4 regions of the Streptomyces sp. NPDC004111 genome follow, and region 3 is predicted to be linked to each of the others. Evidence: riboswitches for the same ligand, from Rfam matches in the RefSeq annotation. Region 3 holds a riboswitch; each other region holds the start of a gene.
The links. A riboswitch is a leader RNA that binds a small molecule or an ion and turns the genes downstream of it on or off. The one in region 3 is predicted to bind thiamine pyrophosphate.

Region 1 (7,625 bases), on a different contig from region 3:
CCCTTCGCCTGCGGGGGTACGAGGTCCAGCTGGTCCTCGGTCAGCGCGGCCCGCGCCTCCTGGGCCTGCCCGAGCAGCGCGACCGCGTCGAACGGGCGGGCCTCGGGGTTGCGGACGGTCGCACCGGCCACCAGCTCGTCCAGTTCGAGGGCGAGCCCGGGGACGACGGCCGAGGGCGGCGGGACGTCCTCGTTGAGGTGCTTGTAGAGGACCTGGGCGGGGGTGCCGCCGGAGTGCGGTTTGGCGCCGGTCAGCATCTCGTACAGGACCACGCCGCACGCGTACACGTCGGCGCGGGTGTCGGCGGTGCCGTGCTCGATCTGCTCGGGGGCCAGGTAGGAGACGGTGCCGAGGACGGAGCCCGTGGTGCTGGTGACCGTGTCCACGGCCCGTACGAGACCGAAGTCGGCGACCTTCACCCGGCCGTCGTCCCCTATCAGGACGTTCTCCGGCTTCATGTCGCGGTGCACGAAACCGGCCCGGTGGGCGGCGCCGAGCGCGGCGAGCACCGGCTCCAGGATGTCGAGGGCGGCCCGGGGCTGGAGGGCGCCGCGCTCGCGCAGCACGTCCCGCAGGGTGCAGCCGGCGATGTACTCCATCGCCAGGTAGACGTAGGACCCGTCGGTGCCCTGGTCGAACACCCCGACCACATTGGGGTGCGCGAGCCGGGCGACGGACTTCGCCTCGCGGATGAAGCGCTCCACGAAGGTGTCGTCCGCCGCGAGGGAGGGGTGCATCACCTTGAGGGCGAGCACGCGGTCGAGGCGGGTGTCGACGGCCCGGTAGACCGTGGCCATCCCGCCGACGGCGATGCGTGCCTCGACGCGATAGCGGCTGTCGAGCAGATGCCCGACGAGGGGGTCCTGAAGGGTCGTGTCCACGGAGGGAGTCTACGAGCCGCAGGTCGTGGGGCGGACTGGGTGAGGGCCCCGCTCCCGTACTGAAGCCGACCTGTAACAGCCCACCCCCGCCCCCTTGGGCGGCGGGGCCGCCCCCGGGGGCGGAACGGGCGGGCAAGGGGGCGGCCCCCGGCGGAGCCGCACCTCTCCCGCCCCGGACGCCCCGGCGAACCCGCCCCTGCCTCCGAGCCCCCAACCCCCTGCCCCACGCGTCCCCTCAGAACGCCGGCCGCTCCGGGTCGAACACCGCCACGCCCCCCTCCGGCGACGAAGCCAGCGCGAAGCGGCGCCGCGGAATCCGCCCCGCCCGGTACGCCAGCCGCCCCGCCTCCACCCCGTGCCGCATCGCCCCCGCCATCAGCTCCGGCTCCTGCGCCCGCGTCACCGCGGAGGCCAGCATCACCCCGGCGCACCCCAGCTCCATCGCCAGCACCGCGTCCGACGCGGTCCCCGCCCCGGCGTCGAGGATCACCGGCACCCCGGCCCGCTCCACGATCAGCTCGAAGTTGTGCGGGTTGCGGATGCCGAGCCCGGAGCCGATCGGCGACCCCAGCGGCATCACCGCCGCGCACCCCGCGTCCTCCAGCTTGCGCGCCAGCACCGGGTCGTCGTTGGTGTACGGCAGGACCGTGAAGCCGTCGTCGACCAGGGTCTCGGCCGCGTCCAGCAGTTCCACCGGGTCCGGCAGCAGGGTCCGCTCGTCCGCGATGACCTCCAGCTTCACCCAGTCCGTCCCCAGCGCCTCGCGGGCCAGGCGGGCCGTCAGCACCGCCTCGCCGGCCGTGAAGCACCCCGCGGTGTTGGGCAGCACACGGATGCCGAGCCGTTCCAGGACGGAGAGGACGGAGCCCTGCACGGACGGGTCCAGCCGCCGCATCGCCACCGTCGTCAGCTCGGTGCCGGAGGCGATCAGCGACCGCTCCAGCACCTCCAGGCTGGGCGCCCCGCCCGTTCCCATGATCAGCCGGGACGAGAAGGTGACGCCGCCCAGTTCGAAGAGATCGTCGGCCATGCCGGTTCAGCCTCCCTGGACCGCGGTGAGTACTTCGACGCGGTCGCCGTCGGCCAGGGCGGTGTCCGCCCACCGGCCGCGCGGGACCACGGTTTCGTTGAGCGCCGCGGCCACGCCCGCGTGCGCGCGGGTGAGCGAGGCGACGACGGTGTCGAGGGTCGTGCCCGCGGCCAGTTCCCGCCGCTCGCCGTTCACGGACACGGCCAGGGCTGTCGTAGGGCTCATGCGGGCTGCTCCTCGGGTACGGGCGAAGGCGACGGGGCCGGGGCGAACCGGCGGGGGGTGAACGGGCGTACCGCGTCGGGCAGTTCGCCCGAGGTCAGCACGTCCGCCATGGCGTCCCCGGTGACCGGCGTCAGCAGCACCCCGTTGCGGTAGTGCCCGGTGGCCAGCAGCAGACCGGGCAGGGCGGTCGGGCCGAGCAGCGGGGCGTTGTCGGGGGAGCCGGGGCGCAGTCCGGCCAGGGTCTCGGTGAGCGGGAGCTCGGTGATGCCGGGGACCAGCTCGTGCGCGTCGCGCAGCAGCTCGTACACGCCGCCCGCGGTGACGGTGGTGTCCCAGCCGAGTTCCTCGGTGGTGGCGCCGACGACCAGTTCGCCGTTCTCGCGCGGCACCAGGTAGACGTGGCTGCCGCGGACCACGGCCCGTACCGTCCGGCTGAGGAACGGCGCGTACGCGGGCGGCACGGTCAGCCGCAGCACCTGGCCCTTGACCGGGCGCACCGGCGGCAGCGCCTCGGCGGGCACCCCGGCGAGCCGCCCGCTGAGGCTCCCGGCGGCCAGTACCACCTGGTCGGCGACGATCTCGGTGCCGTCGGCCAGGACCGCGCCCGTGGCCCGCTCCCGGGCGACGGACAGCCGCTCGGCCGCCAGCCGGTACAGGGCGACCCCGGCGCGTTCGCAGGCCGTCACGAGGGCGTCGGCCAGCCGCCGCGGGTCGATCTGGTGGTCGCCGTCCACCCGCAGCCCGCCGCGCACCCCGGGGGCGAGCATCGGCTCCAGGCGGCGGCACTCGCGCCCGCTCAGCCACTCCGACTCCAGCCCGCACCGCCGTTGCAGCGCGTGCAGTTCGCGCAGGTGGGACCGGTCGTCCGCGTCCAGGGCGACGGCCAGCGTGCCGCAGGTGCGGTAGCCGGTGTCCCGGCCGCTCGCCTCCTCCAGTTCGGCGACGAAGGCCGGATAGCGGCGCGCGGAGGCGAGGTTGAGGCCGAGCAGGGTCTGCTCGCCGTAGTGGAGTTCGGTGACGGCGGCGAGCATTCCGGCCGCCACCCGGGCGGCCCCGCCGCCCGGTTCGGGGTCGGCGAGCGCGGTGCGCAGCCCGCGCTGTGCGGCCCGCCAGGCGGTGACCAGGCCGATGATGCCGCCGCCGACGACCAGGACGTCGTACGGCTGCCTTCCGACAGAGGTGTGCATGGGCGTCCAGCCCCTCCCTTCGCCGGCATGACCCGGATCAGGTTCGTACGGTCGGAGGCGGTGGCAGCCTCCCTCTCAGCCCGGTCCGCCGGGCTCCCGTGAGTGCGGTCTTCTGTTCTGCCGGGGCTACCGCGAAGGGTCCCCCGGGGGTGGTTTACGGTGGCCAGCCTAATCCTTGGCTTCAACAAGCTGTAAGGGAGCGTCCCCCGTGCCCCGTTCGCTCGACGGTCTCCTCCTCGCCCCGGTCGCCGACCAGGCCCCCGGGCAGGTCGGCACCCGTACCCGGTTCACGTACCACGAGCGGGACGGCCTGATCTGGGCCGACTACGCGGGCGGCGACGTCGTGCGGGGACATCTGGTGGGCACGCGCGCGGGGGACCGCCTGGACTTCCGGTACGTACAGCTGAAGACGGACGGCACCACCTCGTCCGGCCACTGCCTTTCCACGGTCGTACTCACGGCCGACGGCAGAGTTCGGCTGGAGGAGAGCTGGGCATGGGAGTCACAGGAGGGCAGTGGGACGAGCACGGTCGAGGAACTCCTGGTCGGGGACGCCCCGGCCGGAGGGGACCCGGCCGGGGGCCCACTGTCCTGACGGAGCGTCAGATAACTAAGGTGGTCGGGTGAGCGAGCAGAAGCGAATCGTCGTCGTCGGCGCGGGCATGGCCGGGGTGCAGACCGCGGTGGCCCTGCGCGAGCAGGGTTTCGACGGAGCCCTCGTGCTGATCGGCGCCGAACGGCACCGGCCCTACGACCGGCCGCCGCTGTCCAAGGCCGTCCTGCTCGGCAAGGCCGACGGCTCGGCCTTCGAGGTCGACTTCGAGGCGCTCGGCGTCGAACTGCGGCTGGGCTGCGAGGTGACCGGCGTGCGCCCGGCGGACCACGAGATCGACACCCTCACCGGCCCCCTCGCGTACGACAGCCTGGTCCTGGCCACCGGCGCCGACCCCATCACCCTGCCGGGCACCGTCGGCGTCCCCGGCGTGCACCTGCTGCGCACCCTGGACGACGCCCAGCGGCTGCGGCCGGTGCTGGACGCGCAGAGCGACGTGGTGGTGGTCGGCGCGGGCTGGATCGGCGCCGAGTTCACCACGGCCGCCCGCGAGGCCGGCTGCCGGGTGACCGTCGTGGAGGCCGCCGACCGGCCGCTCGCCGGGACCATGCCCGCCCGGATCGCCGCCCCGATGGCCGACTGGTACGCCGAGGGCGGGGCCGAGCTGCGCACCCACGCCCGGGTGGCCGCGGTGGAGGACGGCGCCGTGCTGCTCGCCGACGGCAGCCGCCTGCCGGCCGCCGCCGTCGTCGTCGGCATCGGGGCGAGACCCGCCACCGCCTGGCTGGAGGGCTCCGGCGTCGAACTGGGCCCGGACGGCTCCGTCACCGCCGACGCGCACCTGCGCACGAGCGCCCCCGACGTGTACGCGGTCGGCGACTGCGCCTCCTTCCCCTCCCGCCGCTACGGCAGGCGCCTGCTCGTCCACCACTGGGACAACGCCCTCCAGGGGCCCCGCACGGTCGCCGCGAACATCCTCGGCGCAGCCCCCCTGGCCTACGACCCGGTGCCCTACTTCTGGTCCGAGCAGTTCGGCCGCTTCGTGCAGTACGCGGGCCACCACGCGGACGCCGACGACATGGTGTGGCGCGGCGACCCCGCCAGCCCCTCCTGGTCGGTGTGCTGGCTGCGCGAGGGGGCGCTGGTGGCGCTGCTCGCGGTGGGCCGCCCGCGCGACCTCGCACAGGGGCGCAAGCTGATCGAGGCGGGCGCCGCCCTCGACCCGGCGCTGGCCGCCGACCCCTCCGTACCGCTGAAATCGGCCGTCAGGAAGGCGTAGGCGCGGTGGCGGGAAACTGCCGGAACGGACCATTTCGGGCAGACCCGGTTACCGGCTGTCAGTCCTGGATGGCACGCTTGTCCTGTGACCGAGATTGACGCAAAGATCGATGCCCTCGTCCCCGCCTGGCTCCACCTCCCCGACATCGCGGAGATGCTCGACGTGGAGGTGACGAAGGTGCGCCAGCTGGTGAAGGAAGGACAGCTCATCGCCGTCCGGCGCGGAGAGAACCGCGCGCTCCAGGTGCCCGCCGCCTTCATCGACGGCACCAAGATCGTCAAGGGTCTGCCCGGCCTGCTGACGGTCCTGAAGGACGACGGCTTCTCCGACACGGAGATGCTGGAGTGGCTCTTCACCGCCGACCCGACCCTGCCCGGCACCCCCGCGCAGGCCCTGAGCGAGAATCGCGGCACGGAGGTGAAGCGCCGCGCCCAGGCGCTCGCCCTCTGACGCGACCGCACCGCGCCACGGCGGAGCGGCGCACCACGACACCGCTCCGCAGTACGGCGGGGCACGGACCCGGGCCGCCCCGGGCCCGTGCCCCCGCCGCTCACGACGTACGGGGAACACCCGTGCACACACCACGGGGGGACACCGCACCATGCCCACGCCTCGCGAGCAGCTCGCCGACGCCCGGCTCTACCTCTGCACGGACGCCCGCAAGGAGCAGGGGGACCTGCCCGCCTTCCTGGACGCCGTGCTCTCCTCCGGCGTCGACGTCGTCCAGCTCCGTGACAAGGGCATGGAGGCGGGCGAGGAGCTGGAGCACCTCGCGGTGTTCGCCGACGCCTGCCGCCGGCACGGCAAGCTGCTCGCCGTCAACGACCGCGCCGACGTGGCCCACGCCATCGGCAGCGACGTCCTCCACCTCGGCCAGGGCGACCTGCCGGTGCCCGCCGCCCGCGCCATCCTCGGGGCCACCCCCGACCACGTCCTGATCGGCCGCTCCACGCACGCCGAGTCCGAGGTGGACGCCGCCGTCGCCGAGGAGGGCGTCGACTACTTCTGCACCGGACCCTGCTGGCCCACCCCCACCAAGCCCGGCCGGTACGCCCCGGGCCTGGACCTCGTGCGCTACGCCGCCTCCCTCGACCAGCCCCGCCCCTGGTTCGCCATCGGCGGCATCGACGCGGGCAACCTCGACGAGGTGCTCGCGGCGGGCGCGCGCCGGATCGTGGTGGTCAGGGCCCTCACCGAGGCCGCCGACCCGGCCGCGGCCGCGGCCGAACTCGCCCGGCGGATCAGGTCGTAACCCGCCCGGCGGATCAGGGCCACCGTCGACAACCAGCCGCACGTGGCTGAATAACTGTCCGAAGGGTGGACAAGAACCCGGCATAACGGACCTTTGTCGGCCACTTGGTTGGGGGTCCGCCGTGCCGCTGGCTAACCTCTCCGCATGGCCCTTGGCACAGCTTCCACCAGATCAGACCGCGCCCTTACGGTGCGTGAGCTGCTGGAGACCGGAAAGACGTCGATTTCCTTCGAATTCTCGGCCCGCAGGACCGAGAAGGGTGAGCAGAACCTCTGGAACGCCCTGCGCCGGGTCGAGGCGGTGGCCCCCAGTTTCGTCTCCGTGACCTACGGAGCGGGCGGCTCCACCCGCGAGGGAACCGTCAAGGCCACCCAGAAGATCGCCTCCGACTCCACTCTCACGCCGGTCGCGCACCTCACCGCCGTCGACCACTCGGTGGCCGAGCTGCGCAACATGGTCGGGCAGTACGCGGACGCCGGGATCAGGAACATCCTCGCGGTGCGCGGCGACCCGCCCGGCGACCCGATGGGCGAGTGGGTCCGGCACCCCGAAGGGGTGACGTACGCCGCCGAACTCGTCGAACTCATCAAGGAGTCCGGCGACTTCTGCGTCGGCGTCGCCGCATTCCCCGAGATGCACCCGCGCTCGGAGAACTGGGAGTCCGACATCCGCCACTTCGTGGACAAGTGCCGGGCCGGTGCCGATTACGCCATCACCCAGATGTTCTTCGAGCCGGAGAGCTATCTGCGGATGCGCGACCGCGTCCAGGCGGCCGGCTGCGAGACGCCCATCATCCCCGAGGTGATGCCCGTCACGCTGGTCAAACAGCTCGACCGGCTGCCGCAGCTCAGCAACGCGCATTTCCCGGACGCCGTGAAAGAACGGATCCTCGCGGTCAAGGACGATCCGGCCGCTGTACGCTCCATTGGCATCGAGTTCGCCACCGAGTTCTGCGCGACGCTGCTTGCCGAAGGTGTACCGGGAATGCACTTCATCACGCTGAACAACTCGACGGCGACGCTCGAAATCCACGAGAATCTCGGACTGCACGAGCAGGCGTCATCTCCGGCGCAGGCGTAGCAGTCATCACAGCTGTACTCGCGCCGTCGTGTTCCAGCAGGGGAACAGCGGCCGCAGGAGAGGGGCGTACATGGGCTGGACGGTCCTCTACATCGCATTCGGCGTGGTCGCGCTGTGGCTGCTCGGCGAAGTGCTGTT
Region 2 (7,625 bases), on a different contig from region 3:
TGGGCAGGATCGACTCTGCCAGCTCTGTAAGTACGTCGATGGTCCAGGCTTTCAACGACCAGACAGAGCTAATCCGCACAATGGACCGGCAGATGGGCGCCGCGAGCCTAGTGGATCAGATGGCGGGCCACCTCAGTGCTCTTGAAGAAGCGTTGAAGTTTGCCGTACTGCCCAGCGCGCGCCGCCCCGTTGCACTCGCGCTCGCCGGCGCATCCACCCTCGCCGCATGGCAAGCAATTGACTCCGGTGCCGTTGAACGAGCCTGGCGACACTATGAGCTAGCAAAGAGCGCAGCGCGGGACGCTGAAGCACCGATGTATCTCGCACACGCCACGGGCGAACAGGCATACGTCCTATGCGACGCAGGGCGCCCAGCGCTCGCCGTGGAGCTTGTGCGCGACGCTCGCCGCACTCTGGGGCAAGCTGGCTCACCTCGACTCCGAGCGTGGCTCTTCGCAGCTGAAGCCGAGTTCTGCGCACACGCAGGAATGGCAGGGGACAGTAGACGCGCACTGGACGCGGCCACGGCGGCCATTCCGCAGGGCCCCGAGGACCGCGACCCGGAGATGCGCAGCATCTTCCTGAACGACGCCCACCTCACCCGCTGGCGCGGCAACGTGCTCGGATTGATGGGGGACGGTGAGGCCGTGACTGATCTCTACGATGCGCTTGAAGTCATGGACCCGACCTTCGTCCGGGCTCGCGCTGGGCTCCACACCGATTTGACGCAAGCACACCTTGCCCGATCCGAATACGACGATGCGAAGAAGCATCTGCGGCAGGCACGGTTACTGGCGAGCCGCACCGGCTCGGTGCGGCAACGCCGTCGCGTCGATCTCCTCAGCGAGAAGCTGTGATCCCCTTCTTGTTCCTGGTAGCCAGGATGTGAAGCAGCGCAACGAGGGTCCCAGAGCCAAGAAGCTCACCGCGGGCCATCAGACCTTGGATGTCGGCAAGCGGCACCCAAGCGATGTGGCCCGCCTCTTCCACGTCGGTAGGCTCACCCACCTTCTCAGCGCCATGCGCAGTGAAGATCTCGTGAGGCGAGTCCACCATGCCAACCATGGGCTGGTAGGTCACGACATGCTCGATGTTCTTCGGGCGCCAGCCCGTCTCCTCGACAACTTCCCGGAGCGCCGTTTCCGCCGGCTCCTCTCCGTCGTCGACGATGCCACCGGGCAACTCCCACCCAAAACGCTGCGGGACGAATCGATACCGCCACATCATCAAGACGCGGTCCTCGTCATCGAGCACAGCAGTAATGGCGACATGCTGAAGCTTGACAACGTGATGTTCGAACCGCTCTACCCCCGGCGGCTCTACGTCCCACAGTTGGAGCTTCACCCACGGGTTGTCGTAGAGGTCGCGCTCACCATGGATTCGCCACGGTTGCAACACTCCGGGCACCGGAACAGTTACACCACCCGGGACCCGGTACGCGCTACGTCCGTGCACTTCCAAAGCGCCTTCGCTAACAAGACGAGCAAGGACTTGCCGCAGCGCAGTGCGGCCAATGTCCAGTTCGTCGACCAGCGTGCGTTCGGACGGAAACTTCGATCCAGCAGCGTATTCGCCGGATTCGAGTCGTTCGCGAAGTGTGTTGTAAACCCTGGTCGTCTTCGGTCCCATCCGCGGCGCACTCTCCATTCTGAGGTGGTGCGTACCAGCGTAGCGGGCCAGCGCCATGCATCCTCCGGGTGTTCTCTGGGTGCGATATCGATTGATGCACCCCTGCGACGTGTCGGATCTCCTCAGGTCCAGAGCGGCCCTGAGCCGGGGCAGTGGGCGGTACGCGCGGCTCCCCGGGGAGTCACACGACACAACACGAGGCGGACTCTGGCGAACGCGCGCGGATGCGAAGAAGCAAGCCGCGAGGCACGAAGCACCGCCGGAGACCGGGTTGTCTGAGCCCCCGGTTAGCGCGCCCTTAAGCGCGAGATTGGGAGCCAGGGGAGGGTAAGCGAGATGAACGCGCCATGTCCCACACCGCTATGTGTCCAGCAGCGTTGGCCAGCGAGGGAAGCGCCAAACCTGAGCTGTCCGTGGGCCGTAAAAGAGCGGCCCACAACGACCGTGAGCGACTGGCAACGGCCCCTAGCTCGCTGATCAGCGGTGCTGTCGTGACATCAGCTGAGAAGGTTAGAGTGGGTCATCAGTTCCGCGCGGACTCGCCTCCGACACTTGGGATGGCTGCAGTGTGCTCCGAGCTCGATGCCAAGCGTCCCAGGGTCTGTCTGCTGAGCTGACTTTCGGCCCGACTGCGGGCTAGGCGTCTCAAGCGGTTCTCGCAAATTTCACTCCTGCGCAGGTAGGACAGTCTTCTCTGTTCTAAACGAGGGGTGACGCTGCGGATCTCGAAGGTTCAGCAGTAGTGCGTGCGATCCAAGACACTCGTCGTGCCAAGGTGATGGGTCCTCATGCTCGGGTGACTACGTCTTGAGGTTCCAACCCGGCCGTATCTCTTCCACACAGCGCGCGGTGGTAGCGGAGGTGGTTTTCGCTGATGTGGTGGGCGGGATGCCGGCGGAGCTCACCGATAGTGCTGTCGTCTCCGGTCTGGCGAACGATGCCGTTGGTGTCGACGTAGATCGCCAGTGAGTCGAACTGGACGTGATGGTTCGGACAAAGGACCAGCAGGTTCGGCAGCTCATCGGGGCCGTTGTGCGGGCGGCCGAGCCCCCGGATGTGGGCGCCTTGGCTGTGGGTGCCGAACCGCGTCGCCAATTGCAGACCGCAGACCTGACACCGATCGGCGTGCAGACTCTTGACCGTTCGGACCAGCCGGCTGTCGCGGGTGACGCGCGATCCGGTGTAGTCGCGCCGCTCAGCAGGGCGGGTGTCCTCGTCCTGATCTACAACGCCGTCCGGCGCGCCGATGCCGCTCGCGCTCTCGTAGCCGGCCAGCCCAAGACGTTCCATCAGCACGTGCTGATCGATATCGGCGAGGTGGGTCTCTCGCAGGACGGCCACCGCCTGCGACCGTACGAGGGGGTCGCCCAGCAGTTGTGCGGCCTGTTCGGTCATGCCGGCTTCTGGGGCCAGTCGATCGAAAGTCGCGGCTTGAGTTTTGGCTGCTTGATCAGCCGAGATGCCGCGAACTTCCCACACTCCGCTCGTGTGCAGGTGCCAGAACGGGTATTCGGGTGACACGGACGAGTCGGGGTGCCCGAACTCCGCCATGAGACCGCCTACCTCGTCGCGGAACTCTTTCCAGGGAGCAAGCCGGGGCTTCCCTGTGGCAACCCTGGAGATACTCCACAGAAGCGACAACGGCTTGTGTCGGCTCCGCCGCCCCCTTGTCTGGTGCACCCGCAGGTCAGTCAGGCTGCGCATGAGCGCGCTTGCAGTCAGTTCCTCCAAAGGTGCAGTGCCCTTCCGACCACCCGAGGCCGACGTTTCGGGGGGACGGGGCACCGGGAACAGGCCAGGAGGCTCAGAGCCGTCGACAGCGCCGTTCGGGTCGGTGCCCCTGTTCTCCTCGGGCTGGGTAGATCGGTGCCGTACCTCGGGAAGGACGGCAGGGCCGTGCTCCACCCATTGGCGCCATGACCGTGGTGCGTGCTCCAGCGTTCCCGCGGTCGAGAGATTCTTGTTCCCTCGCGCCTCGACCCACGACCAGTCCACTCCGCCGTTCTGATCCTTCAGGTCCAGGACGGCCAGGTCGTAGCGGTAGTTCCGGAAGGGGTGGCCGTTCGACTCCTGATCAATCTCTTCAACAGTCTCGATGACCGCCAAACCGCAGAACTGGACGTACCCCTTCGGGGTCTTGTTGCGAGTAACCGAAGCGAAGAGCAGTAGCGGTTCAGCCAGGGCACGCTCGTCTGGTGTCGTCCCCAGGTGGTGCAGTGCTGTCGAGAGAAGAACGGCGTTGCCGTCCGTGGTTCCCACCGGAACATTGTGGTCAGCCCTGTGATCGCCGTAGTAGCGCACACGACCGTTGTCTAGATCGAACACGTCATGCCAGGGCGTCTCGGACGTGCCGGCCTTCCAGGGGCTGGATCGGATCAGGATTGCTGGACGCCGGTGCCCGTCTGTTGCCTTGATCTTGGCCGTCGGGTTGATGCCCTTGCTCAACTGCACCCGCGGGAGAATCTGCGAGGCAGTGACGTGGTGGATGTTCGGGTAGCCGTCGATGAAGGCTGGCTCGTGATCCCTCTTGCGAGCAGATCGCAGGACCTCACCGACACGCAATTGCTTCCCCACCGAGTTTCCCCCTGCGCTCCATGCGACTCCGGATGGTCGATCCTGCCAGGTGGCTCTGACACCGGACTGGTCGCTGTGCGTTCGGCCACGGGGAATCGCCTGGGAGTCGGCCGCGGGTGCCCGTGTCGCGAGCTGGCGACTCTTAGGGAGCAGGGCTGACCCTTTGGGCCCTGACCACCTCAAACGCTGCGAGGGCTGGGCCGTCTGTGGGCCGTCTGAGGGCCGCCAGTGACGACCACGAACAGCCGGCGACCACCAGGACAGGCCCGGCGGTCACCTTGCCTGAGCAGGTGGCCGCCGGGCCCATCCGCACACATCTGAGACACTGGTTTGACCATGCCTAAGCCCGGAGAACTCACTTTCGTCGCGCCCCGCGGAGCCAAGAAGCCGCCGCGGCACCTCGCCGACCTCACGCCCGCCGAGCGCAAGGAGGCCGTGGCCGAGATCGGTGAGAAGCCGTTCCGCGCCAAGCAGCTTTCCCAGCACTACTTCGCCCGGTACGCCCACGACCCCGCCCAGTGGACCGACATCCCGGCCGGCTCGCGGGAGAAGCTGCGCGAGGCGCTGCTGCCCGAGCTGATGACGGTCGTGCGGCACCTGTCGACCGACCAGGACACCACCCGCAAGACGCTGTGGAAGATGCACGACGGGACGCTCGTCGAGTCGGTGCTGATGCGCTACCCGGACCGGGTGACCATGTGCATCTCCTCGCAGGCCGGGTGCGGGATGAACTGCCCGTTCTGCGCGACCGGACAGGCCGGGCTCGACCGGAACCTGTCGACCGCGGAGATCGTGCACCAGATCGTGGACGGCATGCGCGCGCTGCGCGACGGCGAGGTCCCGGGCGGACCGGCGCGGCTGTCCAACATCGTCTTCATGGGCATGGGCGAGCCGCTGGCCAACTACAAGCGCGTCGTCGGCGCGATCCGCCGGCTGACCGACCCGGAGCCGGACGGGCTCGGCCTGTCGCAGCGCGGCATCACCGTCTCGACCGTCGGCCTGGTGCCCGCGATGCTGCGGTTCGCCGACGAGGGCTTCAAGTGCCGCCTCGCGGTCTCGCTGCACGCGCCGGACGACGAGCTGCGCGACACCCTGGTGCCGGTCAACACCCGGTGGAAGGTGCGCGAGGTACTGGACGCGGCGTGGGAGTACGCGGAGAAGTCCGGCCGCCGCATCTCCATCGAGTACGCCCTGATCAGGGACATCAACGACCAGGCCTGGCGTGGTGACAGGCTCGGCCGGCTGCTGAAGAACAAGCGGGTGCACGTCAACCTGATCCCGCTGAACCCGACGCCCGGCTCCAAGTGGACCGCCTCGCGTCCCGAGGACGAGAAGGCGTTCGTCGAGGCCATCGCGGCCCATGGGGTGCCGGTGACCGTGCGCGACACCCGCGGTCAGGAGATCGACGGCGCCTGCGGCCAGCTGGCGGCGTCCGAGCGGTAGCACGTTCGAATCTGGTTGTACGCTTGAGCGCACATTTGCATATTCCGACAGGGGAGCGCCACAGCGCTGAGAGTGCAGTCCTGCTGCAGACCCTCTGAACCTTGCCCAGGTCATTCTGGGTAGGAAGTTCGGTCGTTACTCAAGCTGTTGCGCCCTGCCCGTTTTCCGGAGGTGTTCTCCGCGAGCGGGCGGGGCCGCGTCTCTTCCTGGTCATTTCCAGGAGGAAAACACCAGTGAGCACCATCAAGAGGTACGCGGCGATATCGTTCGCCGCCGCGCTCGGCGTCAGCGCGCTGGCCGCCTGCGGCGGCAAGTCCGCCGGTGACCGGCAGACCGACGGGGACGGGCCGAAGACCGTCACGCTGGTCAGCCACGACTCGTTCAGCGTCTCGGACTCCGTGCTCAAGGAGTTCACCAAGCAGACCGGCTACACCGTCAAGGTGCTGAAGAGCGGCGACGCGGGGGCCGCGCTCAACCAGGAGATCCTCACCAAGGGCTCGCCGCGCGGCGACGTCTTCTTCGGCGTCGACAACACCCTCCTCTCCCGCGCCCTCGACAACGGCCTCTTCACCCCCTACGAGGCCAAGGGCCTCGCCGGGATCCCGGCCGACCTCCAGCTGGACAAGGGCGAACACCGGGTCACGCCCGTCGACACCGGCGACATCTGCGTCAACTACGACAAGAAGTACTTCGCCGACAAGAAGCTGGCGCCGCCGCAGAGCCTGGACGACCTGACCAAGCCCGCGTACAAGAATCTGCTGGTCACCGAGAACGCGGCGACCTCCTCGCCCGGCCTGGGCTTCCTCCTCGCGACCGCCGGAAAGTACGGCGACGACGGCTGGCAGGGGTACTGGCAGAAGCTGAAGGACAACGGCGTCAAGGTCGTCGACGGCTGGGAGCAGGCCTACAACGAGGAGTTCTCCGGGTCCGCCGGCGGAAAGAAGGCCAAGGCGGACCGGCCGCTGGTGGTCTCCTACGCCTCCAGCCCGCCCGTCGAGGTGCTCTACGCCCAGCCGCGTCCCGCCGAGGCGCCCACCGGGGTGCTGACCGGCACCTGCTTCCGCCAGATCGAGTTCGCGGGCCTGCTGGGCGGCGCGAAGAACGAGGCCGGCGGCAAGGCGCTGCTCGACTTCCTCGTCGGGGCCGAGTTCCAGCAGGACATGCCGCTGAAGATGTTCGTCAACCCGGCGGTCAAGGACACCAAGCTGCCCGAGGCGTACGCGAAGTTCGGCGCGAAGGTCGACAAGCCGGTGACCGTGGACCCGAAGAAGATCGCCGAGAACCGCGAGAAGTGGGTCAAGACGTGGTCCTCGCTGGTGAACAAGTAGCGGACGGCCCAGGGAGCCCGGCAAGCGGCGGCGGTGGCGGCCCGGCGCCCGACGGCCCGGCCGGGGCCACCGGGCACCGGGCCGGGCCCGGCTCCTGGCGCGGGGCGGCGGTGCGGCTCGGCCTGATGGCGGTGCCCGTCGCGTTCTTCGCGCTGTTCTTCGCCTGGCCGGTCGTGGCGATCGTCGGGCGCGGCCTGCGGACCGGCGACGGCTGGCAGTTCGGGCGGATCGCCGAGGTGCTCGGCGACGCGGACATCCGCGGCGTGCTCTGGTTCACCACCTGGCAGGCGCTCGCCTCGACCCTGCTGACACTGCTGCTCGCCCTGCCCGCCGCGTACGCCTTCGCACGGCTCGACTTCCCCGGCAAGCAGCTGCTGCGGGCCGTGGTGACCGTGCCGTTCGTGCTGCCCACGGTCGTCGTGGGCACCGCCTTCCTCGCGATGCTGGGGCGCGGCGGGCTGCTCGACGAACTGTGGGGCGTCCGGCTGGACACCACCGTGTGGGCGATCCTGCTCGCCCACGTCTTCTTCAACTACGCGGTGGTGGTGCGGACCGTCGGGGGGCTGTGGTCCCAGCTCGACCCCCGGCAGGAGGAGGCCGCCCGGGTGCTGGGCGCGGGGCGCTTCACCGCCTGGCGGCGGGTCACCCTGC
Region 3 (7,625 bases):
CACACCCAGGACCGAGCCCGCGACGCCCGCCAGGGTCTGGCCGACGACCAGGCCGCCGAACGCCTCCTTCTCGCTGCGGGAGTGCCGCGAGTAGTCGGCGACCAGCGGCAGCCAGGAGATCGACACGGCGATCACGCTGTCGGCGGCGAACCAGAAGTCCTTCCAGGAGCCGCCCTCCATCGGGATGCCGCGCCCGGCCAGGTCCCAGCCCAGGTAGAGGATGGCCAGGACGACGGCGACGGTGACGTAGCGGCGGATGATGCGCAGCGCCCCCAGCGGGCGGAGCGTGAGTGCCGTGGTCACCGCGCCCGCGACGAGCACGTACAGCCAGCCGGGGCCCGGGTCGCCGAAGACCTGGCGGGCCAGGATCTTCAACCCGGTGGAGATGACGACCAGTTCGAAGACGGCCCAGCCGACCATCTGCAGCACGTTGAGCACGGTCGGCAGGTACGACGCCTTCGCGCCGAACAGGCCGCGCAGCAGCACCATCGAGGGCGCGCCGGTGCGGGCCCCGGTGACGGCGGCGAGGCCCAGGGCCACGGTGCCGATAAGGGTGCCGACGACGGACGCGGTGACGGCGGCGGCGAACGACAGGGTCGGGCTGCCCGTGCCCAGCGGGTCGAGGACGACCAGCATGCCGCTGAAGCCGAGCAGGCTGACGCCCAGGTTGGCCCAGAACGCGCCCTGGTCCACGCCGGACAGGACCTTGGGCGTGGGCTGGTCGAGGGTGAGCGGGGCCTCGTTCGCCGGGGCAGGCCGCGAGGTGGCGGGTTCGGTACCGGTCGTCACTTCGCGGGCTCCGAGACCGGGGCGGGAGCGGCGTCGAAGGGCCAGGACTCCGTGCGCCAGGCGGCGTCCCAGAACATCCACTCGTAGGTGGACGCGGTGATGTAGGCGGCACGCATCCGCTCGCGGGTGGCCGGGTCGGCCTGGGCGGCGAGACGGTTGACGATCTGCCGGGCGTGCTCGGTGGCGGCCTCGAACTCCTCGTCGGCGTACGTGCCGATCCAGTCGCCGTACGGGTGGGCGGCGAGGTCACCGGCCTGGGCGAGCAGGGTGCGGCCCACCTCGGCGTAGATCCAGAAGCAGGGCAGGACCGCGGCGGCCAGTTCGGCGTAGCCCTGGGTGTGGGCCACGGAGAGCAGGTAGGAGGTGTAGCCGGTGCAGGTGGGCGACGGCGTCCAGGCGTCGACGTCGACGACGTTCGTCTCGTGCAGGGAGCTCTCGACGACGACGGCGTCGTGGGCGGACTTCGCGAAGAACGCGATGTCCTCGGGCCGGTCCGCCTTCGCGGCGGCACTGGCCAGCGCGCGGGCGTAGTCGCGCAGGTAGTGGGCGTCCTGGGCCAGGTAGTAGACGAACTTGTCCCGGTCCAGGGTGCCGTCGCCGAGGCCGGTGACGAACGGCAGCCTGTCGATGGCCGTACGTATGTCGGCCGTGGCGCTCCACAGCTCGTCGCAGAAGGTCGTGGTCATGCGGATCAGCTCCAGTACTGGTGGAAGTGGTGGACGGGGCCGTGACCGTGGCCGACACGCAGGGTGTCGGCCGCGCGCAGGGCCCCGGTCAGGTACTCCTTGGCGGCGCGGACGGCTGTGTGCCAGTCGTCGTGCCGCGGGCGGAGGGCGGCGATCGCGGCGGAGAGTGTGCAGCCGGTGCCATGGGTGTTGCGCGTGGTGACGCGGGGTGCGGACAGTTCGGTGACGCTCGCGCCCGTAGTGCTGTCGACGAGGATGTCGACGGACTCGGCGTCGTGCGTGTGGTGGCCGCCCTTGAGGAGGACGCGGTGGGTCCCGGTCCCGAGCAGCGCGCGGGCCTGCTCGACGGCTTCGGCGCGGTTCCGCGCGGCGGGGACGCCGAGAAGGTCACCGGCCTCGGGCAGGTTGGGGGTGATGAGGTCGGCCAGCGGCAGGAGGCGGTCGCGCAGCACCGTCACCGCATCGGGTTCGAGAAGGCGGTGGCCGCTGGTCGAGACCATGACCGGGTCGAGGACGACGTTCCGGGGGCGGTGCCGCTCCAGGGCGTCCGCGACTGCCGCGGCGATGGCGGCGTTTGCCAGCATGCCGATCTTGACCGCGTCCACGTCGACGTCGGCGAGAAGGGTGTCGAGCTGCTCGGTGACGAACGCCGGAGGGACGGCGTGGATGCCGGTGACGCCCCGGGTGTTCTGTGCGGTCAGGGCCGTCAGGACCGCCGTCCCGTACGCACCGTTGGCGGAGAACGCCTTCAGGTCGGCCTGGATCCCGGCGCCGCCGGAGGGGTCGCTGGCGGCGATGGTGAGGGCGATGGGCGGAGTGGTCACGAGGAGACCTCCTGGCGCAGGGCGTGAACGAGGGAACGGGACGCGGCAGTTGGGTCGGGCCGCCCGCAGACCGCGCTGACGACGGCGATCCCGGACGCACCGCACGCCATGACCGCGGCGGCCTCGGACACGCCGATCCCGCCGATGGCCACGCACGGCAGGGGGCTCTCCCGGACGATCCTCGCCAGGCCGTCCAGCCCGAGCGGGGTGTCCGCGTCGGGTTTGGTGGACTGCGCGAACACCGGGCCGACCCCCAGGTGGTCGACGGCGTCCGGCACGTGCGCCAGGTGCTCGGGGCGGCTGACGGACAGACCGACGTACGCATCGGGACCGAGCAGGCGCCGGGCGAGCACGGGCGAGACGTCCCGCTGCCCGAGGTGGACACCGTCCGCGCCCAGCCAGACCGCCACGTCCAGCCGGTCGTTGACGATCAGCGGGACCCCGGTGCCCGCCAGCTCCGCCTGGATCGCCCGGCCCAGCGAGAAGAGCGATCGGGCGTCCCCGTCCGGATCGCGCAACTGGACGGCCGTGACACCGCCCCGGACGGCGGCTGCCACGGTGGCGGCGACACCACGGTCGCCGCAGAGGCGGGTGTCGGTGACGAGATACAGGGACAGGTCGAGAGCAGGTCGCATGGAAAGGGGTCCTTGAAGGCTTCCCGCGCCGGGCGGGCGGGACGGGGGAGGTGCAGGGCAGAGGAGGGCGCCGGCATGCAGAGGCCCGGGAACCTCCACGGGGGAGGGAGCGGGTACCGGAGCCGAGTGCGGGATCGCCGCGAACGGGGTCCAGGAGCGGGCCTGTCCAGCGGGGACCGGGACGACCACGCGGTACGGAACCCCGCAGTCCGCTGGCTCTCAGCGCAGGTTGACGGCCTCGGCGAGCCGGTCCGGGCCGAGTTCGTACAGCCCGTCGATCAGCGCGACCGCGAACGTGCCCGGTCCCGCCGCGCGGGTCGCCGCGTCCTCGGCGGCCACCGTGAGCAGAGCGGTCGCGGCCGTGGCGGCGAGCAGCGCGTCACCGGTGACGGCGGTGCAGGCGGCCACCAGGGCGCCGAGCGCGCAGCCCGTTCCCGTCACCAGGGACAGCAGGGGGTGCCCGTTGGCCAGACGTACCACGCGCGTACCGTCCGTGAGGACGTCCACCGGACCGCTCACCGCCACCGCGCACCCGTAGCGCCGGGCCAGCCCGGTGGCCGCTTCCAGCGCGGACTCGGGGGTGTCCGTGCTGTCCACGCCGCGCCCGCCCCGGCCGCCGTCCAGCGCCAGGATCTCGGAGGCGTTGCCGCGAACGACCGCCGGGGGCGCGCTCGCCAGCAGTTCGTGCGCGAGTCCGGTACGCCAGGGAAGCGGACCGACGGCCACCGGGTCGAGCACCCACGGCCGCCCGGCCCCGGCCGCTTCCGTGACCGCGACGCGCATGGCGTCCGCCGTCACGGAGGTGACCGTCCCGAGGTTGACCAGGACGCCCCCGGCCACCCGGGCCAGCGCCCCGGCCTCCTCCGCGCTGTGCACCATCGCGGGGGCGGCACCCACCGCGAGCAGCACGTTCGCGGTGAACTGCGAGACCACGACATTGGTCAGGCAGTGCACAAGGGGTGCGGAGGTCCGCAGCGACGCGATCACGTCCGCCACGGCATCGGGGGACACGGCAGCGCCGTGCCGGGCAGGTACGGAGGCAGTACCCATCGTCAACACCCTTCCTACGCCGGCATTACCCGGTCCAGGTTCATGCGGTCGGCGAAAAGGGGAGAAAACAACTCCCGTCCGCCCTCTCAGCCCGGCTGCTCCCGAGCTCCCGCGGTGGTCGACACGCAATGTACCTCCCCCGGGGACGGAAGCCGCCACTCGGGGTGCGGCGGCCCCGGCCCCTCAGACCACGGAGAGCAGGTCCACCACGAAGACGAGCGTGGAATGCGGAGGGATCAGCGGCGTGGGGGACTCCTTGCCGTAGCCGAGGCGCGGCGGAACGACGATCTCGCGCCGCCCGCCGACCCTCATGCCCCGGATCCCCCGGTCCAGGCCCTTGACGGCCCGGCCGCCGCCGACCGCGAACTTGAACGGCTCGTCCCTGTCCCAGGAGGCGTCGAACTCCTTCCCGGACGCGAAGGCGACCCCGACGTAGTGCATCCGCACGACCCGTCCCGGCTTCGCCTCGGGCCCGTCCCCGACGACGAGGTCCCGGACGGTCAGCTCCTGGGGCGCGTCGCCCTCCGCCCGTACGATCTCGGGCTTGGTCGGTTCGGTCATCGCGGCCTCTCGGTCGTCGCAGCCCCGTCGCTCAGCGCCGGAATCCCTCGTACGGAACCCCTCGGAGGGAGTTCCCCGTACGGAATCCCCCGTGCGGAACGGCCGGGCGCATGGTCGCTCCATGCGGTAGCTGCTCACGCTACCGAAACCGCAGGTCAGCAACCGCCGAGTGGTGCCGAACGCCGTCGGCGCGGGGGAGCGGGCCGCGGCCCGGCGAGAGCTTACGGTGGAGGCAGCGTTCACCTGGGAGGGTGATGTGCGCGTCGTGAACATCGAGGAGTGTCGCCCATGCCGCAAGGCGCCGCGTACCACCACGGGAACCTGCGGGCCGCCTGCCTGCGGGCCGCCCGCGAACTGCTGGAGGAGGACGGCAGCGCCGGCCTGTCGCTGCGTGCGGTCGCCCGACGGGCGGGGGTGTCGCCGACGGCCCCGTACCGCCACTACGCGGACCGCGACACGCTCGTCTCCGCGGTGGCGGCCGAGGGGTACCGCGAACTCGCCGAACAGCTTGCCGCGGCACACCCCGCGCCTTCGACACCGGACGACCTCGCGGCGGTAGCCGTCGTCTACGTCCGGTTCGCCCTCGACCACCCGGCGCTGTTCCGGGCGATGTTCGCCGAGCCCTGCGACCCGGCCGGCGAGGAGCGCGTGGCCGCGACGGCCGTCATCGCGGAGTACGTGCGGGGCATCGTCCGCAGCGCCTTCCCCGGCTCGGACGCGAACGCCCTGTCGACCACGGTGTGGGCCCTCGTGCACGGTCTGGCGTTCCTGCACCTGGACGGCAAGCTCGACGCCACGACACCGGAAGCGGTCGCGGAGCAGGTCCGTGCCTCCGTGCACGCGTTGTTCGCCGCGGCGCCGGCGTTGCGGCCCGCGGGCGGGCAGGGCGCGGCGGCTCACCAATGAAACGGGCCGTCCTCCCATACCCCCGTGGTGGGAGGACGGCCCCGTCCTTTTCCGGTGGCCGTCCGGTCGGTACGGCCCATGTGCCGGCCGTCCGGTCAGTACGGCCCTTCCGGTGGCCGTCCGGTCAGTACAGCTTGGCGACGGCCGTGGTGGTGGTCTTCTTGAAGGCGGTCACGGGCGCGTTCGCGAAGTTGCCCATCTGCCCCCACTTCACGACGGTGACGGTCCTGTCGTCCTGTCCGACCGACAGCAGAGCGATGTCGGTGGCACCCCCGGACGTCTCGGTGTGCAGACCGCGGACCCGGGCGCCCTCCTCGACCGGCAGCCGGCCGTAGTCCCGGCCCTCGGCCCTGACGTCCGGCGAGGACTTCTCGATGCGGTCCGCGCAGGTGCGGATCAGGTCGTCGTAGTGCTTCGCCAGCGCCTTGGCCTGGGCGGCCGTACCCGTCACGACCGTCAGCTGCACGGCGTTGGTGTCCAGGTCGGTCCGGAACTCCCGGTGCCGGTAGTCGTAGTCGAGCACGCCCTCCGTGCTCACGCAGAGGCCGAGCGCCTCCGGGAACCCCTCGGTGACCGGACCGGCGGTCCAGGACGACGACGGGTGCGGCGGCAGCTGCGACGCCGACAGGAACTTGGGCGCGGCGGTGGTCTTCGACGCGGCGCCGGCGACCGGTGCGGTGAGGACCGTGCCCACGGCGAGGGCGGCGACGGTGAGTGCGGTGCAGGCGCTCGTTCGGATACGCATGGACAAGGAAGTTCCCCCGTGGATGAGTGCGTGGACGTGAATGCCGCGACGAGGCGGGAAGGCCGGTCCGGACCTGTCCGGTGCGGCACCAAGAGCATCGGCAATGACGGCGGCCCGGCGCAACGGGAAACGGCCGATCGGGCACGGTGGAACCATCCCAGCCCTTCTGACGTGCAGGGATATGGGGTGCCTGGGATACCGTCCCGGGCCGGTTGGGATCGTACGAGGACGGGGGACCCGTGTCGGCACAGGACGACGGCGACGGCATCGACGAGGTGGCGGAGTTCGCGGCGTTGCTGCGGGAGCTGAAGGAGGGCACGGATCGGAGTTACGGCGCGCTGGCCCGCCGCCTGGGCATGAACACCTCGACACTGCATCGCTACTGCGCGGGCGACGCCGTGCCGCTCGACTTCGCCCCCGTGGAACGCTTCGCGGCCCTGTGCGGGGCGACCTCGGAGCAACGCCTGGAACTCCACCGCCGCTGGCTCCGGGCGGTGGACGCCCGCCGTCCGCCTCGTCCGGCTCGTCCCGCCAAGGGGGCGGAGAGCACGCCCGACACGGCGAGCGGCTCGGGCGCAGCGGTGGAGGGAGCTGCCGAGCCGGAGGCCGTGCCGAGGGCGGACGGTGGCCCGGTGGGCGTACCGGCCACAGCGGTGGAGGCGGCGCCGAAGGCGGACGGCGGACCGCTCGCCACACCCGGTACCGCCGCGCACGACATCACCGCGTCCGACGCCGCGCCTGGCACCGTACCTGGCACCGCATCTGGCACTGCGTCCGACGCCGCGCCTGGCACCGCACCTGGCACCGCATCTGGCACTGCGCCCGACGCCGCGCCCGACACTGCACCTCGCACTGCACCTGGCCCCGCGTCCGACACTGCACCTGGCCCCGTGCCCGGCACCGCACCTGGCACTTCACCTGGCCCCGCGTCCGGCACCGCACCCGGGGCCACCGGCGCCCCGGCCTCCGAGCGGGACCCTTCGCCCCGCGTGCCCGAATCGCCAGGTGCGCCCACGCCTTCGCCCTCGGGGCGCCCCTGGTACCGGCGTCGGCGTCTTGTGGTCGCGGGGGCCTCCGTCTGTGCCGTACTCGCGACGTTCGGCGGCTTCTCCGCGCTGCCGGACGGGCCGCGTGCGTCCGCCGGCGGTCCCGACCGGGTCGCCGTGACGGAAGGGGCCGCGGCACCGGAGCGACGGGACGCCCCACCCGTTCCGAGCGGCACCCCCACCTCCGTACGGCCTTCCGGCACCCCCACCCCCGAGCGGCGGCCCACCGGCTCCGCCACCAACCCCGCGCAGCAGCCGAGCACCATCCGTCCGCCCGGTACGACCGCCGCCCCGCCCCGCGGCGAACAGCCCACCGGGCTGCCGCTCGCCTGGTCCGTGAACTCCCAGGCGTGGAAGCTGGGCTGTGGTCACCAGTACGTCAT
Region 4 (7,625 bases), on a different contig from region 3:
GGAGGACAGCTTGTACGCCGCCGGGCCTTCGGCGCCCGCGGCCGCGGCCGGCTTCCCGGGCTTGTACGTGGGGATGCCGTCCAGCACCGCGCGCAGCTTGGGGCTCGTCTCGCTCACTTCAGGGTCCTCCTCGACCGTACGTACCACCAATACTGCTCACCTTATGAGGATTGGGCGGCGCTGCGAAGGGGCCGTCGGCGCCTCTCGGCAGAGGGCGTGACGACAAGGGGGCGCGCCCCTTCCACTCGCGCGCGCCGGTGGCTCACGCCGTGGCGCGCGTCCCTCGAAGTGGTGAGTTGAGACCTCTCCGCAACATCGGGCAGATGCCGCACGCACACCGCCAGCGAGGTGCCTCGACAGCGCTACTCCCCCCAACCCCCTTGGCTTCCATGGTCGATGCGCCTGTAGACCCATGCAGAAACGTGCCTGTCAATCGGCGCATATGCGCGGAGGCCAATCAGTCCCCGGCGCCCTACTATCGGCTCGCCATGACAGCAGCAGGGAAGCATCAGGTGAGCCGGACCGAGACACCCCGGCGAGGCAGTCGGCCAGGACGTGCGGGCATCCGGGATGTTGCCGCCGCGGCCGGTGTCTCCATCACGACTGTCTCCGACGCCCTCAACGGCAAGGGCCGGCTCCCGGACGCCACCCGCCGCCACGTCCGCGAGGTCGCCGACCGGCTGGGCTACCGCCCGTCGGCCGCGGCCCGCACGCTCCGTACCGGGAAGTCGGGCCTCATCGGCCTGACCGTCACCACGTACGGGGACGAACCTTTCACCTTCACCGAATTCGCGTACTTCGCGGAGATGGCCAGAGCCGCGACCTCGGCCGCGCTCGCGCGCGGCTACGCGCTGGTCATCCTGCCCGCGTCCTCCCGGCACAGCCCCTTCGACGTGTGGCAGAACGTGGCACTCGACGGGACCGTCGTCATCGACCCCTCCGACGAGGACCAGGTCGTCACCGAGCTGATGCGGCAGGGTCTGCCCGTCGTCTCCGACGGCCGCCCGGCAGGCACGCTCCCGGTCACCGCCTGGGTCGACAACGACCACGAGGCCGCCGTACTCGAACTCCTCGACCACCTCGCCGACGCCGGGGCCCGCCGCATCGGCCTGCTCACCGGCACCACCACCGACACCTACACCCGGCTCTCCACCACCGCGTACCTGCGCTGGTGCGAGCGCGTGGGACAGGACCCGGTGTACGAGTCCTACCCGGCGCACGATCCGTGCGCGGGCGCCGTCGCGGCCGACCGGCTGCTCGCCCGCCCGGACCGCCCGGACGCCGTCTACGGACTCTTCGACCCCAACGGCACCGATCTGCTGGCCGCCGCCCGGCGCTACGGACTGCGGGTCCCCGAGGACCTGCTGCTCGTCTGCTGCTCGGAGTCGACGGTGTACGCGACCACCGAGCCGCCCATCACCACGCTCTCGCTGAAGCCCCGCCGGATCGGCACCGCCGTGGTGCAGCTCCTCATCGACGCCATCGAGGGGCTCGACACCGGCCGCCCCATCGAGCAGGTGATACCGACCGAACTCATCGTCCGTACCTCGTCCCAGCGACGCCCGCCGCGCACCACGGTGAGCGCCCCGCGCTCACCGTCGGGGGACTGAATTCGGGAGACCGCGGGGGGATCCGGGGGCGGCGGCGGGGACCGCCCCCGGATCGGCACCGGTACCGATCTCCGCAATCCGGACGAAACAACCGGTGAACTGCGGGTGTACCCGGATTCACCACCCCTGGTGCCTCACACACTGCGGGCCGCATTCCTATGATGGGCGCACGACACGGCGGACCACCGGGACCAGGTGGGATTCCAAGGTGTACGGCGGCGCGACGGTGGTGGAGGGGTCAATGACTCAGGGGGCCGGTCAGGGACCCGCAGTGCGTACGGCGACGTTGCGGGACTTCCGGGTGCCTCCTTACGCCCAGGCACCCGTCGCGACGTACGACGCGGAGCAGGTGTACGACCAGGAGCAGACGTACGAGCACGAGCGGGCGTACGCCGACGAGCGCGCCCGGCAGCAGGCGCACGGCCCGGCACAGGGGCTCGTGCCCGAGCAGGGGCGGGCGGCCGGGTCCGCGCCCGTACCCACTCCCGTACCCGAGCACGAGCCGGTGCGTGCGCCCGAGCGGGCGTACGGCGCCGAGGACGGGCCGGAGCCGGTGGAGCCGGGCCTCGACGAGGAGCCCGAGGGCTACACGCCCACCCAGCGGGACCTCCCGGTGATCAGCCGCGAGGACCGCGCGGGCCCCGGTGACACCCTGCGCATCCCGCAGCCCGAGTTCCCGCCCGCGCAGGAGGGCGAGGGTCTGGGCCCGCTGTTCGTCGTCGGCGACGTGCACGGCTACCTGGTGGAGCTGCTCGACGCGCTGCACGAGCAGGGCCTCATCGACGACGAGGGCCACTGGGCCGCGGGCAACGCCCGGCTCTGGTTCCTCGGCGACTTCACCGACCGCGGCCCCGACGGCATCGGCGTCATCGACCTCGTGATGCGGCTCTCCGCGGAGGCCGCCGCGGCCGGCGGCTACTGCAAGGCGCTCATGGGCAACCACGAGCTGCTGCTGCTCGGCGCCCGCCGGTTCGGCGACACCCCCGTCAACTCGGGCGCCGGCACCGCCACCTTCCAGGCGGCCTGGCTGCTCAACGGCGGCCAGAAGCACGACATGGAGCGCCTCCAGGACGTGCACCTTCAGTGGATGGCACGGCTGGACGCGGTGGTCCTGGAGGACGGGCACCTCCTGACCCACTCGGACACCACCGCCTACCTCGACTACGGAAGCTCCATCGAGGACGTGAACGACACGGTCCACGCCATCCTCACGCGCAACGACGCCGACGAGTGCTGGGACCTTTTCCGCAAATTCACCAAGCGTTTCGCTTTCCGTGACGAAGGCGGTGCCAATGCCGTCCGGGATCTGCTCGACGCATATGGCGGCGAGCGCATCGTCCACGGTCACAGCCCGATTCCGTACCTCCTCGGCGAGGTCGGCGGCGAGGACGCGGGGGACGGAGAGGGCAGCTCGGGGCCGGTCGTCGAGGGTCCGCACGTCTACGCCGACGGGCTCGCGATCGCGATGGACGGCGGAGTGACCATGGCCGGAAAGCTGCTGGTCGTCCAGCTCCCCCTGAATGACTGAGCGTGACGAGGGAAGACGTACATCCTACGAACAAGCTCCCAGCGCCGGACCAATTTCCGGAAACCCCCTGTCACCCCGTGCCGTAGGCGCTCTACCATCGGGTTATCCGTAGCAGGCTCTCCTCCGTTTCCGCCCAACTGCCCCACCGAAGCGGGCAACCCGGCCCTACGGAGCATCGGGGGATGCACATGAACAGCGCTCCGCACCTGCTGGCCGAGGACCGCCCTGAGTTCGAGCGGACCCTCGACGAGGCACTGCGCACCGCGCACGAACGCCCGGATCTCGCCGCGCTGGAACAACGGCTGAACAGTGAGCAGTTGCGCACCGCGGCGCTCAACGCACGCGAGATAATCGCCGGCCACGCCTCGGCCGAGTACGACCACTACGTCAAGGTGCGCGGCGAACTGCGCGCCCCCACCCTGGCGAGCGCCCTGCTCCCGCCGGGCATGGGGGAGAACGCGGAGGCGACAGGGGCGGGCGCGGTCGCCGTCGTCGCCGTACTGACTCCCGTACTGGCCGGGATAGCCGCGGTGGTCCTGCTGCTCATCGGCTATCTGCTGAGAATGATCAAGCCCGAGCCGGCGGCGGCCGAGGCACTGCTGACCGCCGGCTGGGTGTTCGGCGCGCTGACGGCGGCGGGCCTGCTCGGCGCGGCGATAGGCCTGCTCTTCACCGCCCTGCGCAACGGGTCGAGCGCGGTCCCGGTCGGCAGGCACGACGACGGCACCGAGGAGATCGACCGCGCCAGGGAAGCCTGGAAGCACGCCCTGCTGGAGCGGGGCATCGTCCCCTTCCTGCGCGACGCGCTCACCCGGCCCACCGAGCCGGCCGCGAACCCGCCCCAGCAGACCGGGCGCATCCCCGGCCTCGGCTACTCCCGCCCGGACTTCAGCAGCCCCGGCGAGAACAGCAACCACAACGGCCACAGGACCCGCCCCAGCTTCTCCAGCCCGGACTTCTCCAGCCCCGACTACGGCGGCCCGGACCACAAGCCGGAGTAACCCCCGGCGAATGGTCCGGAACCGCCAAGTCCGCTGGGACCGGACCCGGATCAGGGACGGTCCGGATCAGGGACGGTCCGGGTCAGGGACCGTCCGGGTCAGGGACCGTCCGGATGAGGCCCGAGGACCGAGGCGCGTCCCCGGGTGCCCGGAGTGCTAGTCCGCGATCGGCAGATAGACCCGGTTGCCCGCCGCGGCGAACTCCTTGGACTTCTCCGCCATGCCCGCCTCGATCTCCTCGGGCGTCCCGCCGTGCTCCCGCCGGATGTCCTGCGAGATCTTCATCGAGCAGAACTTCGGACCGCACATCGAGCAGAAGTGCGCGGTCTTCGCCGGCTCGGCGGGCAGCGTCTCGTCGTGGAACTCCCGTGCCGTGTCCGGGTCGAGGGCCAGGTTGAACTGGTCCTCCCACCGGAACTCGAAGCGGGCGTCGCTCAGCGCGTCGTCCCACTCCTGGGCCCCCGGGTGCCCCTTGGCGAGGTCCGCCGCGTGCGCGGCGATCTTGTAGGTGATCACGCCGGTCTTCACGTCGTCCCGGTTGGGCAGCCCCAGGTGCTCCTTGGGCGTCACGTAGCAGAGCATCGCGGTGCCCCACCAGGCGATCATCGCGGCGCCGATGCCGGAGGTGATGTGGTCGTAGGCGGGCGCCACATCGGTCGTCAGCGGGCCGAGCGTGTAGAACGGCGCCTCCTCGCAGATCTCCTGCTGGAGGTCGATGTTCTCCTTGATCTTGTGCATCGGGACGTGTCCCGGGCCCTCGATCATGGTCTGTACGTTCCAACGCTTGGCGATCGTGTTGAGTTCCCCGAGCGTCCTCAACTCCGCGAACTGCGCCTCGTCGTTGGCGTCCGCGATCGACCCGGGCCGCAGACCGTCGCCGAGGGAGTACGTCACGTCGTACGCGGCGAGGATCTCGCAGAGCTCCTCGAAGTTCTCGTACAGGAACGACTCCTTGTGGTGCGCCAGGCACCAGGCCGCCATGATCGACCCGCCGCGCGAGACGATGCCGGTCTTGCGGCGCGCGGTCAGCGGTACGTACGCGAGGCGCACGCCCGCGTGGACGGTCATGTAGTCCACGCCCTGCTCGGCCTGCTCGATGACGGTGTCCTTGTAGATCTCCCAGGTCAGGTCCTCGGCACGGCCGTCGACCTTCTCCAGCGCCTGGTACAGCGGGACGGTGCCGATCGGGACCGGGGCGTTGCGCAGGATCCACTCGCGGGTGGTGTGGATATTGCGGCCGGTGGAGAGGTCCATGACCGTGTCGGCGCCCCACTGGGTGGCCCAGGTCATCTTGTCCACCTCCTCCTCGATGGAGGAAGTGACCGCGGAGTTCCCGATGTTGGCGTTGACCTTCACCAGGAACCGCTTGCCGATGATCATCGGCTCGATCTCCGGGTGGTTCACGTTCGCGGGCAGTACCGCGCGACCCGCCGCGATCTCCTCCCGTACGACCTCGGGGGAAACGTTCTCCCGGATCGCCACGTACTCCATCTCCGGCGTGATCTCCCCGCGCCGTGCGTACGCGAGCTGCGTGACGGCCTGCCCGTCGCGGCCCCGGCGGGGCTGGCGCGGGCGGCCGGGGAAGACCGCGTCCAGGTTCCGCAGGCCCCCGCGCGGGGACGTGTGCTTGATGCCGTCGTCCTCGGGGCGCACCGGACGGCCCGCGTACTCCTCGGTGTCGCCGCGGCCGACGATCCAGTTCTCCCGCAGCGGGGCGAGGCCGCGCCGTACGTCAGTCTCGATCGACGGGTCGGTGTACGGGCCGGACGTGTCGTACAGCGTCACGTCCTTCCCGTTGGTCAGGTGCACCTGACGGACCGGCACCCGGAGGTCGGGGCGCGAGCCCTCGACGTATCCCTTGTGCCAGCCGGGCTTGCGCCCGTCCTGGTCGGAGGCAGGCGTGCGTGCATCCATGGTGGTCATGAGACCTACTCCCTACGCCGGCATTACCCGGTAACAGGTTCGGCGGTCGACGCAGCCGTGTCCGTACGCATGTGTACGGAGGTCAGCGCCCTCTCAGCCCGGTGCTCCGAGCTCCCGCGTGTACAAAGGTTCGCCCTCACGCTAGCGCCACCCCGGCCGCGCTGAACAGAGGGCCCCTGCCGTTCTTGCGATGATCGGGCGGTGACCCCATCACAGCCACCCCCACAGCCGACGCCTCCGCCGACGACGCCGGGCCCGCCGCCCCCGCCTGCTCCTCCGCAGGGCCACGGGCACGGTCACAGCCACGGGCACAGCCATGCCCACGGCCCTGTGGCGCCCGTCTCCAAGCACCTGCGCAAGGTGATCGCCGCGGTGCTGATTCCTTTCGCCACGGCCGTCGTTGTCGGTCTCGCCGTGCTGTGGCCGGGGGGTGCGCCCGCGCACGAACGCACCGGCGTGGGCTTCGACCGGCAGACCGAGCAGGGCCGGGTCGTCCAGGTCGACGAGATCGACTGCAAGGAGGCCAACGTCGCCCAGCAGCCCCCGGCGGCCTCCCGGCCGGACGGCGACCCCGCGGCGAAGGCACCCGGGGGCACCTGCAAGAAGGCGTCCGTCGAGGTCGTCACCGGGGCGAACAAGGGCCGCACCTTCACCGAGATCGTCCAGCCAGGTGCGACACGGCAGTTGAAGGAGGGTCAGGGGGTGGTCGTCGCGTACGCCCCCGACGCGCCCCGCGAGCTCCAGTACTCCGTCACGGACGTGACCCGGAAGCTCCCGCTCGCCCTGCTCGCCGGCATCTTCGCGGTGGCCGTGGTGCTCGTCGGCCGGATGAAGGGGGTGATGGCGCTGATCGCGCTGGTCGCGTCGTTCGCGGTGCTGACCCTGTTCATCCTGCCCGCCATCCTCCAGGGGTCGAATCCGCTGGTCGTGGCCGTAGTCGGGGCCAGCGCCATCATGCTGATCGCGCTCTACGCCTGCCACGGGCTCAACGCGCGCACCTCCGTGGCGGTCGTCGGCACGCTCGTCTCGCTGCTGCTGATCGGACTGCTCGGCTCGCTCTTCATCGGCTGGGCGTTCCTGTCGGGCAACATCGACGACAACACGGGCCTGATCCACAGCCTCTACCCGTCGATCGACATGAGCGGGCTGCTTCTCGCGGGCGTCATCATCGGCTCGCTCGGCGTCCTCGACGACGTGACCGTCACGCAGACCTCGGCGGTATGGGAACTCCACCAGGCCGACCCGAGGATGGGCCCGCGCGCCCTCTACCGGGCCGGCATCCGGATCGGCCGCGACCACATCGCCTCCGTGGTGAACACCCTGGTCCTGGCCTATGCGGGCGCCGCGCTTCCGCTGCTGCTGCTGTTCTCCATCGCCCAGAGCAGCGTGGGTACGGTCGCCAACAGCGAGCTGGTCGCGGAGGAGATCGTCCGTACCCTCGTCGGCTCGATCGGTCTGGTCGCGTCCGTGCCGGTGACGACGGCGCTCGCCGCCCTGGTCGTCTCGGCGGACCGCTCGGGCGGCGGATCCGGCGGTACGGGAGCGGCGGGGGCCAGGGCGGTC

Region 1: linked by a shared signal. The riboswitch ahead of thiO (glycine oxidase ThiO) and the one ahead of thiM (hydroxyethylthiazole kinase) in region 3 are both predicted to bind thiamine pyrophosphate.
Region 2: linked by a shared signal. The riboswitch ahead of ACFYVL_RS16540 (thiamine ABC transporter substrate binding subunit) and the one ahead of thiM (hydroxyethylthiazole kinase) in region 3 are both predicted to bind thiamine pyrophosphate.
Region 4: linked by a shared signal. The riboswitch ahead of thiC (phosphomethylpyrimidine synthase ThiC) and the one ahead of thiM (hydroxyethylthiazole kinase) in region 3 are both predicted to bind thiamine pyrophosphate.

What each region holds. Positions count from the first base shown of each region.
Region 1 is NZ_JBIAMU010000012.1:102,965-110,589, forward strand. It holds gene pknB (Stk1 family PASTA domain-containing Ser/Thr kinase) at 1-881, opposite strand, end outside; gene ACFYVL_RS23540 (thiazole synthase) at 1,117-1,911, opposite strand; gene thiS (sulfur carrier protein ThiS) at 1,918-2,136, opposite strand; gene thiO (glycine oxidase ThiO) at 2,133-3,323, opposite strand; TPP riboswitch at 3,321-3,433, opposite strand; gene ACFYVL_RS23555 (hypothetical protein) at 3,532-3,918, shown strand; gene ACFYVL_RS23560 (NAD(P)/FAD-dependent oxidoreductase) at 3,986-5,155, shown strand; gene ACFYVL_RS23565 (Rv2175c family DNA-binding protein) at 5,240-5,605, shown strand; gene thiE (thiamine phosphate synthase) at 5,757-6,407, shown strand; gene metF (methylenetetrahydrofolate reductase [NAD(P)H]) at 6,552-7,487, shown strand; gene ACFYVL_RS23580 (hypothetical protein) at 7,558-7,625, shown strand, end outside.
Region 2 is NZ_JBIAMU010000007.1:216,981-224,605, forward strand. It holds gene ACFYVL_RS16520 (XRE family transcriptional regulator) at 1-857, shown strand, start outside; gene ACFYVL_RS16525 (NUDIX domain-containing protein) at 841-1,629, opposite strand; gene ACFYVL_RS16530 (HNH endonuclease) at 2,416-4,203, opposite strand; gene rlmN (23S rRNA (adenine(2503)-C(2))-methyltransferase RlmN) at 4,540-5,646, shown strand; TPP riboswitch at 5,686-5,790, shown strand; gene ACFYVL_RS16540 (thiamine ABC transporter substrate binding subunit) at 5,880-6,974, shown strand; gene ACFYVL_RS16545 (ABC transporter permease) at 7,100-7,625, shown strand, end outside.
Region 3 is NZ_JBIAMU010000001.1:396,882-404,506, reverse strand. It holds gene ACFYVL_RS01790 (purine-cytosine permease family protein) at 1-789, opposite strand, end outside; gene tenA (thiaminase II) at 786-1,475, opposite strand; gene thiD (bifunctional hydroxymethylpyrimidine kinase/phosphomethylpyrimidine kinase) at 1,481-2,299, opposite strand; gene thiE (thiamine phosphate synthase) at 2,296-2,934, opposite strand; gene thiM (hydroxyethylthiazole kinase) at 3,154-3,984, opposite strand; TPP riboswitch at 3,978-4,107, opposite strand; gene ACFYVL_RS01765 (FKBP-type peptidyl-prolyl cis-trans isomerase) at 4,168-4,545, opposite strand; gene ACFYVL_RS01760 (TetR/AcrR family transcriptional regulator) at 4,834-5,451, shown strand; gene ACFYVL_RS01755 (hypothetical protein) at 5,576-6,202, opposite strand; gene ACFYVL_RS01750 (helix-turn-helix domain-containing protein) at 6,436-7,625, shown strand, end outside.
Region 4 is NZ_JBIAMU010000032.1:41,461-49,085, reverse strand. It holds gene hisC (histidinol-phosphate transaminase) at 1-117, opposite strand, end outside; gene ACFYVL_RS41210 (LacI family DNA-binding transcriptional regulator) at 489-1,610, shown strand; gene ACFYVL_RS41205 (metallophosphoesterase) at 1,837-3,138, shown strand; gene ACFYVL_RS41200 (hypothetical protein) at 3,321-4,139, shown strand; gene thiC (phosphomethylpyrimidine synthase ThiC) at 4,296-6,062, opposite strand; TPP riboswitch at 6,055-6,190, opposite strand; gene ACFYVL_RS41190 (YibE/F family protein) at 6,264-7,625, shown strand, end outside.